Martelella mediterranea DSM 17316: one gene and its partners. The protein of the gene in region 2 interacts with the protein of the main gene of each other region in a pairwise test. Links are inferred from orthologs where the notes say so. Each region holds a gene or a part of one and is shown on either strand. Other genes may lie near its edges.

The links.
Region 1: the proteins of dnaE (region 2) and Mame_RS07450 interact in binary tests that used the Escherichia coli proteins (3 or more experiments, as listed by UniProt). The link is inferred for Martelella mediterranea DSM 17316 from one-to-one orthologs.
Region 3: the proteins of dnaE (region 2) and dnaQ interact in binary tests that used the Escherichia coli proteins (3 or more experiments, as listed by UniProt). The link is inferred for Martelella mediterranea DSM 17316 from one-to-one orthologs.

The regions. Positions count from the first base shown.
Region 1 is NZ_CP020330.1:1,602,802-1,605,809, forward strand. What follows is about bases 69-3,008. They hold Mame_RS07450 (DNA polymerase III subunit gamma/tau), read right to left. Parts: upstream 2,503-3,008; coding sequence 634-2,502; downstream 69-633. Other genes in these bases: Mame_RS07440 (LysE family translocator), read right to left, coding at 69-277; Mame_RS07445 (YbaB/EbfC family nucleoid-associated protein), read right to left, coding at 288-611; Mame_RS07455 (YbaK/EbsC family protein), read right to left, coding at 2,630-3,008. Also shown: more of Mame_RS07440, read right to left, coding at 1-68. UniProt on the Escherichia coli protein: Part of the beta sliding clamp loading complex, which hydrolyzes ATP to load the beta clamp onto primed DNA to form the DNA replication pre-initiation complex.
Region 2 is NZ_CP020330.1:2,885,459-2,889,520, reverse strand. The notes cover bases 49-4,042. They hold dnaE (DNA polymerase III subunit alpha), read right to left. Parts: upstream 3,717-4,042; coding sequence 249-3,716; downstream 49-248. UniProt on the Escherichia coli protein: DNA polymerase III is a complex, multichain enzyme responsible for most of the replicative synthesis in bacteria. This DNA polymerase also exhibits 3' to 5' exonuclease activity. The alpha chain is the DNA polymerase catalytic subunit.
Region 3 is NZ_CP020330.1:831,925-834,992, reverse strand. The notes cover bases 69-3,068. They hold dnaQ (DNA polymerase III subunit epsilon), read right to left. Parts: upstream 1,926-3,068; coding sequence 1,212-1,925; downstream 69-1,211. Other genes in these bases: Mame_RS03780 (shikimate dehydrogenase), read right to left, coding at 2,545-3,068; coaE (dephospho-CoA kinase), read right to left, coding at 1,925-2,548; Mame_RS03795 (NAD-dependent epimerase/dehydratase family protein), read left to right, coding at 97-987. UniProt on the Escherichia coli protein: DNA polymerase III is a complex, multichain enzyme responsible for most of the replicative synthesis in bacteria. The epsilon subunit contain the editing function and is a proofreading 3'-5' exonuclease.

The sequences.
Region 1 (3,008 bases), 1.3 Mb from region 2 along the record:
CGAACCACATCTTCCAGGCGAGCCAGAAAAGATAGGCGACGCCCGCCCATTTGATCGCCACAAACACGCCATGAAAGCTGGTGGCGACGGCCGCCAGCCCGAACACCGCCAGCGTCAGCCACAGCGCCTCGCCCAGCCACATCGCCGCCAGAAACGGCAGCACGTCGCGGTGCCCGCGCGACAAGACGCGGGCGACGAGGGCTGCCACGCTCGGCCCTGGAGAGCCGGCGGCGACGAACAGCGTGATGGCGAACAGGGCGAGCGCGCCGAGCGTCATGGCGCTGTCCTCAGAAGGGCAGCTTCATGCCGGGCGGGATCGGCAGACCGGCGGTCAGTTCCTTGGTCATTTCCTCCGCCTTCTCGCCGGCGCGGTCCTTGGCGTCGCGGTGGGCGGCGACGATCAGGTCTTCCAGCATCTCGGCCTCGTCGCCGTTAAGCAGGCTCGGATCGATCTTGATCGACAGCATGTCGCCCTTGCCGGTCATTTCGATCTGCACCATGCCGCCGCCGGAAACGCCTTCCACCCGGGCGGCCGCGATCTCTTCCTGCAGCTGCTCCATCTTGGCCTGCATTTCCTTGACCTTGCCCATCATGCCCATCAGATCGCGCATGTCATCTCCTTGAATGTTGTTTCTATTCGTCGATATCGTCTTCCGGCAGCACGTCGCCATCCTCGTTGACGGCGGCGTCGGGCGCATCGCCGTCTGCCGTATCGGGTGTTTCCGTCTCGGCGCGCACGCGGACGTCGCGGATTTCCGCGCCGGGGAAGAATTTCAGGATCGCGGCGATATCCGGGTCCTCGCGGGCATCGCGGAAGCGCTGCTCGCGCTCGGCTTCCTCGGCTTCCAGCAGCGTCGGCGCGCCGGCCTCCTTGCTGAGGCTGACGAACCAGCTCTCGCCGGTCCATTCGCGAAGCTTCGCGCCGAGATCGTTGAGGAAGGTCGCGGATGTGCCGGGCAGAAGGTTGACCTCCAGCCGGCCGGGCTCAAGCCGCACCAGCCGCACGAAATTGCGGATTTCCGAGCGCATCTTGATCGCGCGGTTCTTCGAGCAAAGGTCTGTAATGTCCTGCAGCGATTTGATCGCCGAGGTCTTCTGCGGTTCGGGGGCGGGCTCCGGCTCGGCCTCCACGGTTTCCGGCTGCGGCGCGATCTCCGGTTGGCGGGCTTCTGCGCTTTGCGGATGCAGCATGGTGACGGTCGCGGATTGGCGGGGCGCTTCGCCGGTCTGGCGGGCGGAAACGGCATTGGCGCTGCCGGAACCGCCACCCTGCGGGCGACCGGCCGGCGGCGCGGATGGGGCCGCCGCTGCGCCGCCCTCCTCCAGCGCCAGCAGCCTGCGGGCGGCATCTTCCGGCGAGGGCAGGCTTGCGGCGTGGGCGAGGCGGATCAGCACCATTTCGGCGGCGCCCAGCGGGCGGGCGGCGTTTTCGGTCTCGGGAATGCCCTTCAGCAGCATCTGCCAGATGCGCGACAGCGCGGAGACCGCGACCTTTTCGGCAAAGCCGGCGCCCGCAGTGCGTTCGATCTCGCTCAGCGACACGTCTTCCGCGCCCTCGGGCACATATTTCAACCGCGTCACCAGATGGGTGAAATCCGCAAGATCATTGAGCACGACCACGGGATTGGCCCCGGCCTCATACTGCGACTGGAATTCGGCCAGCGCCGCAGCAACATCGCCGGTCACGATATGGCCGAACAGATCGACAATCCGGGCGCGGTCGGCAAGGCCCAGCATCGCCCGCACGGCGGATGCTTCCACATGGCCGCTGCCATGCGAAATCGCCTGGTCGAGCAGCGACAGCCCGTCGCGCGCCGAGCCCTCGGCGGCGCGGGCGATCATCTGCACCGCCTCGTCCTCGATCTCGACGCCTTCCTTGGCGGCAATCGTGGAAAACAGCCGCACCAGATCGGCGGCCGGAATCCGGCGCAGGTCGAAGCGCTGGCAGCGCGACAGCACCGTGATCGGAACTTTCCGGATTTCAGTGGTGGCGAAGATGAATTTCACATGCTCGGGCGGCTCTTCCAGCGTCTTCAGCAGGCCGTTGAAGGCCTGGTTGGAGAGCATGTGCACCTCGTCGATGATGTAGACCTTGTAGCGCGCGGTCGAGGGCCGGTAGCGCACCTGATCGATGATCTCGCGGATATCGTCGATGCCGGTATGGGAGGCGGCGTCCATCTCGATCACGTCGACATGGCGACCTTCCATGATCGCCTGGCAGTGCTCGCCGATTTCCTTCAGCTCGATCGTCGGCTTGTCGATGGCGTCGGACTTGTAGTTGAGGCCGCGGGCGAGAATCCGGGCGGTGGTGGTCTTGCCGACGCCGCGCACCCCGGTCAGCATATAGGCCTGGGCGATGCGGCCGGTCTCGAAGGCGTTGGTCAGCGTGCGCACCATCGCCTCCTGGCCGACCATCAGGTCGGAGAAATCCTTCGGACGGTACTTGCGCGCAAGCACGCGGTATCCGGCGTCTTTTTCGCGCTGCTGTTCGTTCTCGGCCATTGCCACCTTTCCTGTCCGGTTTGCGACCGGGTTTTCAACAATAGCCCATGCCGTGCGGCTCTGTCACAGAGTGCGGCTCAGTCTGGCAGAGCTTTCGGCGAAATGCACAGAATTTCTGAGGCCGATGTCAGGCAGCGGGCTCGGCACAGACATCGACCCAGTCGGCGCCGGTGATTTCGGCAAGCCTTTCGGGCGCAATCCGGATCGCGGCATTGCGGGAGCCTGCGGCCGGCACCACCTCGTCGAACGCCTTCAGGCTTTCATCGCAGTAAACCCGGATCGGGCTTGCGAGGCCGAAGGGGCAGACGCCGCCGACCGGATGGCCGGTGATCGCCTCGACGTCTTCGAGCGGCAGCATTTTCACCTTGCCGCCAAAGGCCGCCTTGGCCTTCTTGTTGTCGATCCGCGCATCGCCGCGCGCGACCAGCAGAAACACGTCATCCTTCACGCTGAAGGAGAGCGTCTTGGCGATCTGAGCGGGGGCGACATTATGGGCGCTTGCTGCC
Region 2 (4,062 bases):
ACCGGCTTGCTGTTGCCGATACGCAACAAGTTGGGGTCGTGGGAGGCCCAAACCTTTACAAAAGGTAAAGAAAACAAGCATCAACAGAGCGGTTCCATCCAGCCACGGCAAGCAGAACGCGACAAAAACGCCGCATATTCTGCGACTTCGACGTGCAAACGCGCCCAATAGCCGCCAAAAACGAAGCGGACTCCGGTACTCGACCGCTGCAGAAACGAATCGAACCCCCTCCCTACTCCCGACGATGGCTAAACGAGTTCGACGTCGACCACGCCCGATACCGCGCGCATGGCTGACGCCACTTCCGGGGAGAGCCTGTATTTACCCGGAAGCTCGACCTCCACTTCGCGCAGCCCCTCGTTCTGGATGACCACGAAGGACACGATCCCGTCTCCGCTGCTGTTCAGGTGCCGGGACAGCGAGGCCAATGGCGAATCATCGCGCAGGTAGACGCGCATCGCGCTTTGCTGGCGCACCGCCTCTTCCTCGAGCGACTGGACCGTCTGTATCCGCATGCCGATCCCTTCGGGACGGACATCGGCCGCCACGGTGATGACAACGGAGGTTCCCGGTTCCAAGAGGTCGCGGTACTGATAAAGCATCTCGGAGAACAGCACTGCCTCGAACTGGCCGGTCGCATCCGAAAGCGTGATGATGCCCATACGGTTGCCGGTGCGCGTCTTGCGCTCCTGCTTGGCCACCACAGTGCCGGCCAGGCGCCCGCGACCGGAACCATTCTTCACCGAAAGCGAGAAGTCGGCAAAGCTCTGGACGCGCATGCGGGACAATATATCGGCATAGGCGTCAAGCGGATGGGCAGTCTGATAAAAGCCCAGCATCTGGAATTCGCGCATCAGCCGCTCCGAATCCGGCATCGGGGTATAATCCGGTAGCGTGATCTGAGGCAAGTCGCCAGCGCTGCCGAAAATATCTGCCTGTCCGCTCGTCTTGTCGTCCTGGCTGCGTTGCGCCAGACCGATGATGCGATCGAGACCGGCCAGAAGCGCCGCGCGATCTTTGCCAAAGCAATCGAAGGCGCCGGCGCAGATCAAGCTTTCGAGCACCCTCCGGTTGACGAGTTTCGGATCGATCCGCCGCGCGAAATCCTCCAGGCTATCGAACGCCCGGTCCCCTCTGACCGCGACGATGTGATCGACCGCCGCCTCGCCGACGCCCTTGATGGCCGCGAGTGCATAGAAAATCCGTCCTTCGCCCGGCTCAAAATGCCGGAAGCTGGTCTGCACCGAAGGGGCGACGACCTCGATGCCGAGACGCTGCGCATCATGACGGAAATCGTTCAGCTTTTCGGTATTGGCCATGTCCAGCGTCATCGAGGCAGCGAGGAACTCGACCGGATAATGCGCCTTTAAGAAGGCGGTATGATAGGACACGATCGCATAGGCAGCGGCGTGGGACTTGTTGAAGCCGTAATTGGCGAATTTCGCGAGCAGATCGAAAATCTCGTTGGCCCGCTGCTTCTTGACACCCTTCTCAACCGCGCCCTCGACAAACCGGACCCGCTGCTTGTCCATCTGCTCCTTGATCTTCTTACCCATGGCGCGGCGCAGAAGGTCCGCTTCGCCGAGCGAATAGCCCGCCAGCACCTGCGCCACCTGCATCACCTGTTCCTGGTAGATGATCACGCCCTGGGTTTCGGCTAGCAGCGGGTCGATCAGCGGGTGGATCGATTCGATCTCCTCCTCATTATGCTTGCGCGCATTATAGACCGGGATGTTTTCCATAGGTCCGGGACGGTAGAGCGCCACCAGCGCAATCAGATCCTCGATGCGGTCGGGCCGCATGCCGATCAGCGCCTTGCGCATGCCGGCGCTTTCCACCTGGAACACGCCGACCGTCTCGCCGCGCGCCAACATTTCGTAGGATTCGGGATCATCCAGCGGGACGAGCGAGAGATCGACCACTATCCCCTTGCGGGCGATGAAATCGACGGCGGTCTTCAGCACCGTTAACGTCTTCAGCCCCAGGAAGTCGAACTTCACGAGGCCAGCCTGCTCCACCCATTTCATATTGAACTGGGTGACCGGCATGTCTGAGCGCGGATCGCGATACATCGGCACCAGCTGCGACAACGATCGGTCACCGATAACGATGCCCGCCGCATGGGTCGAAGCATGGCGGTAGAGCCCCTCGATCTTCTGTGCAATCGCGAGCAGCCGACCAACAATCGGCTCCTCCTCGGCGGCCTCCTGAAATTTGGGTTCGTCCTCGATCGCCTGGGCGAGCGTCACGGGGTTGGCGGGATTGTTGGGAACGAGTTTGGAAATGCGGTCGACCTGACCATAGGGCATTTCGAGCACGCGCCCGACGTCGCGCAGCGCCGCGCGGGCCTGCAGCGATCCGAAAGTAATGATCTGGGCAACCTGCGCGCGGCCGTATTTCTCTTGCACGTAGCGGATGACTTCCTCGCGCCGGTCCTGACAGAAGTCGATATCGAAGTCCGGCATCGACACGCGTTCGGGATTGAGGAAGCGTTCGAACAGCAGTGAGAAACGCAGTGGATCGACATCCGTGATCGTCAGGGCATAGGCGACCAGCGAACCCGCGCCGGAGCCGCGGCCGGGCCCCACCGGAATATCGCGTTCCTTCGACCATTTGATGAAGTCGGCAACGATCAGGAAGTAGCCCGGAAACTTCATGCCCTCGATCACGCCGAGCTCATAGTCAAGCCGCTCGAAATACTCTTCGCGCGTGTGGCCCGGGCTCAGGCCCACATGGGCGAGCCGCGCCTCCAGACCCTCACGCGCCTGCCGGCGCAATTCTGCGGCCTCCGCCCGCTCCGCTTCTTCGGGATCATCTGAGGCGCCGGTGAAGCGCGGCAGAATGGGCATGCGGGTATCCAGCACGAAGCTGCATCGGCGCGCGATCTCCACCGTGTTCTCGATCGCTTCGGGCAGATCGGCAAACAGAGCCGCCATTTCTTCCTGTGACTTCAGATAGTGATCCGGTGTCAGTCTGAAACGGCGATCGTCGGATACGATGGCATTGTGCGCCACCGCCATCAGCGCATCATGCGCCTCGAAATCATCGCGGCTCGGGAAAAACGCCTCATTGGTCGCAACCAGCGGAAGATCGAGTTCATAAGCGAGAGCGATAACCCGACGCTCGTGCTGGACGTCGAAGTTGCCGTGCCGCTGCACTTCCACGTAGAGCCGGTCGCCAAAAGCGGATTTCAGGAATGCGAGCCTTTCAGCGGCCTTCGCCTCGAAGCCGGAAATAACGGCTTCGTCGATCGGGCCGGTCCGCCCGCCGGTGAGCGCGATCAGTCCGTCCGAATGCGCGCTGAGCCATGACTTCGTTATATATATACTGTCATGCCCCTCTCCGCCGAGATAGGCCTCACTGACAAGATGCATGAGATTGGCATAGCCAGTCGGATCGGCGGCGAGTAGCACGATTGACGATTTCTTCGGCGGCAGATGTCCGCCGCTGCGGCGCTCGCCGTCGCCACCATCCTCCATATCGATCGACAACTGGCAGCCGATGATCGGCTGGAGCCCCTCGCCCACGGCCTTCTGGGAAAACTCCAGCGCGCAGAAGAGATTATTGGTATCGGTCACCGCAATTGCGGGCTGCCTGTCGGCTACGGCGAGCTTCATCACCGTTTTCAGCGGCAGCGCGCCCTCGAGCAGCGAATAGGCCGAGTGAACGCGCAAATGCACGAAACGAACCGCCTGCTCTTTGCCTTCAGCCTGCATCTCGAGATTACTCCTTCATCGCCGCCAAATCAGATACGTCACCTGATTTTGGCAGGCGAGCAACGCCGGTGCAATCGCTCGTCTCGCAATGCACAGAAACCTATAGCGAGCTCACGATCAACGCCATGCTGGCCAGAAACAGGCTGACTGAGAAGAAAGCCGCGATGTCGCGCAGAATATCGGTCATGATTGCCTCCGTTTTGCTTATAGTCCTTTTATGTTCTATTTTTGTTCTCATTTCAAGCCGGTTTATTGCCGACGAAGACGAACCACTGCGCACGAAGAGACTCGAAATCCGGGCAAGCATCTGAAAATATGTACTATATTGATAGAAGTCCGTTCCTGA
Region 3 (3,068 bases), 2.1 Mb from region 2 along the record:
GGGGGCGATGACGATAAAAGCAGGCAGCGGCGGTTTCGCGCCGCCCGAACGGATCGGGAAAAGCCGCCATTTCCAGACGGCGGACAGTGAGGAACCATGAGCAAGCGTATCGTTTTCACCGGCGGCAGCGGCAAGGCCGGCCGCGACGTCATACCCTATCTTCTGGACAAGGGGCATTCCGTCCTCAATCTCGACCTGAAACCGTTCGACCATCCCGGCGTGAACACGCTCACCACCGATCTCACCAAGAGCGGCGAGGTTTTCAACGCGCTTTCGATGCATTTCGGCTTTGAGGGCTATGAGAGCGGCGCGCTGCCGGAGGCGCCGGACGCGGTCGTCCATTTCGCCGCCGTGCCGCGGGTGCTGCTGCAGCCCGACAATGTGACCTATGAGACCAATGTGGTCTCGACCTACAATGTCATTGAGGCGGCGATGAAACTTGGCGTGCGCAAGGTGATCATCGCGTCGAGCGAAACCACCTATGGCGTCTGCTTCACCGAGGGCGACAAGGACTTCAAGTCCTTCCCGCTGGAAGAGGATTACGATGTCGACCCGATGGACAGCTACGGGCTTTCCAAGGTCTGCAACGAAAAGACCGCGCGTGCCTTCGCCATGCGCTTTGGCGCCGACATTTACGCCCTCAGGATCGGCAACGTGATCTCGCCGGAAGACTACGTCAATTTCCCGGGCTTCCTCGCCGACCCGCCGTCGCGCAAGCGCAATGCCTGGAGCTATATCGACGCCCGCGATCTCGGCCAGATCGTCGATCTCTGCCTCGAAAAGGATGGCCTCGGCTTTCAGGTGTTCAACGCCACCAACGACACCATCACCGCCAACGAACCGACCAGGAGTTTCCTCGCCAAATACGCGCCCAATACGCCAATCACGCGCGAATTGGACGAATACGAGGCCCCGCTCTCCAACCGCAAGATCCGCGAGGTTCTCGGGTTCAAGGAAGAGCATGACTGGCGCAAATATGTGAGGTGAGGCGTGGCGGAAAGAAAACGGCTGTCGCGTATGGCTTGACCGCATAGCCCCCAATCTTCTCGCCCCGGAGGGGAGAGATGTCGCGAAAGCGACAGTGAGGGGGGAGTCCATCACCGCGAACGCCCTCACGGCTTGATACGCTGCGCCACCCTCACTGCCCCTGTCGGGGCATCTCTCCCGCCAGCGGGAGAGAGTATTGGGAGCAAGCGGCGAAGCCGTGCCCGCTACTCCACCGCCACCGAATGCCACAACGCCTTGTCGCCGATCTCGGCGACCATTTTCGCGTGGGCTTCCAGTTCTTCCGGGTGAATGCGCGGGGCAAGGGGGCGGGGGCGGACGAGGGGGGGGAGCTTGCGGACATTGCCGTCGGCGTCATACTGGTCGCCATCGCCAGCATTGACGAGGCGAAACGCCGCCTGCCGGCCGCCCGACATCTCGATATAGACTTCCGCCAGCAGTTCGGCATCGAGCAGCGCGCCGTGCTTGGTGCGGTGGGCATTGTCGATCGAATAACGCTTGCAGAGCGCGTCGAGGCTGTTGGGGCCCATCGGATGCTTGCGGCGCGCCAGTGCCAGCGTGTCGAGAACCATGTCATCGGCGATCGGTCCCTTGCCAAGGCGACCGAGCTCGACATTGATGAAGCCCATATCGAAGGCGGCGTTGTGGGCGATCCAGCGCGCACCCTCGAAAAAGGCCAGAAGATCATCGGCGATTTCCGAGAATTTCGGCTTGTCCTGCAGGAACTCGTCGGTGATTCCATGCACCTGCAGGGCTTCCGGATGCACGGTCTTGCCATCGGCATTGATATAGACGTGGAAGGTGCGCCCGGTCGGAAAATGGTCGATCAGTTCGACCGCGCCGATCTCGATGATCCGATCGTCATTCTTGTCCATACCTGTGGTTTCGGTATCGAAGATGATATCGCGCTGCGCCTTCATCAGATGCTGTCCCTTGTGCTGTCTCTTGTCGCCCGCGGGCCCCGTGTTTTCAGTTCGGCAATGATCGCGCCAACCGCCGCGCGCGCCGCGTCCATGCCATTGCCAGTGTCGACAATATAATCGGCCCGCGCGCGTTTTTCGCCATCGGGGAACTGTTGTTTCAGCACGGTTTCGAGTTTTTCCACCGTCATTTCCGGCCGCGACAGCACGCGTTGGCGCTGGATTTCCGGATCGCAGGTGACGACCACGACATAATCGACATCGCGCTCGCCGCCGGTCTCGTAAAGCAGCGGTATGTCGAGCACCGCGATCGGCGCGCCATCGACGCTGGCCTGTTTCAGAAAGGCGCGTCGTTCCTCGCGCACCAGCGGGTGGACGATCGCCTCGAGCCGCTTGAAGTTCTCGGCCTTGCCGGCAAGCGCTTTGCTGAGCTTCTGCCGGTCGATCGCGCCATTGACGGCGACGCCGGGGAAGGCCGCTTCCACAGGTTCGACAGCACGGCCGCGATAAAGCCGGTGCACGGCGTCATCGGCATTGAAGACCGGCATGCCGGCCTCGGCGAAAAAGCCCGCCGTGGTCGACTTGCCCATGCCGATCGATCCGGTGAGGCCGAGCACGATCATGCGGTTTCCCCGAGATCGGCGAGGATTTCGGTCATCAGCCCGTCATCGACCTCGGGCGTCCTGCCGAACCATTTCTCGAAACCGGGCACGGCCTGATAAAGCAGCATGCCGATCCCCTCGGCGGTCCTGAAACCCTGTTGTTTCGCCTGTTTGAGGATCGGCGTTTCGAGCGGCACATAGACGATATCGGCGACGATCGCGTTTTCATGCAGTGGCGAAAAATCGAAATCCGGCACCGCGCCGCCCTTCATGCCGAGCGAGGTGGTGTTGACGAACAGGCCCGCGCCTTCCATCACCGCCTCGAGATTGTCCATGTCGTGGGCATGGACCCGGTCGCCGAGCCTGAAGGCGAGTTCGGAGGCGCGCGCCAGCGTGCGGTTGACGATATGGACATGGGAAAAGCCGCGGTTCTTCAGCGCCAGCACCACGGCGCTCGCCCCGCCGCCGGCGCCCAGCACCACCGCGCGCTCGGCATAATCCCAGCCGGGATGGAGCGCGTCGAGGCTGCTGGCAAAGCCGA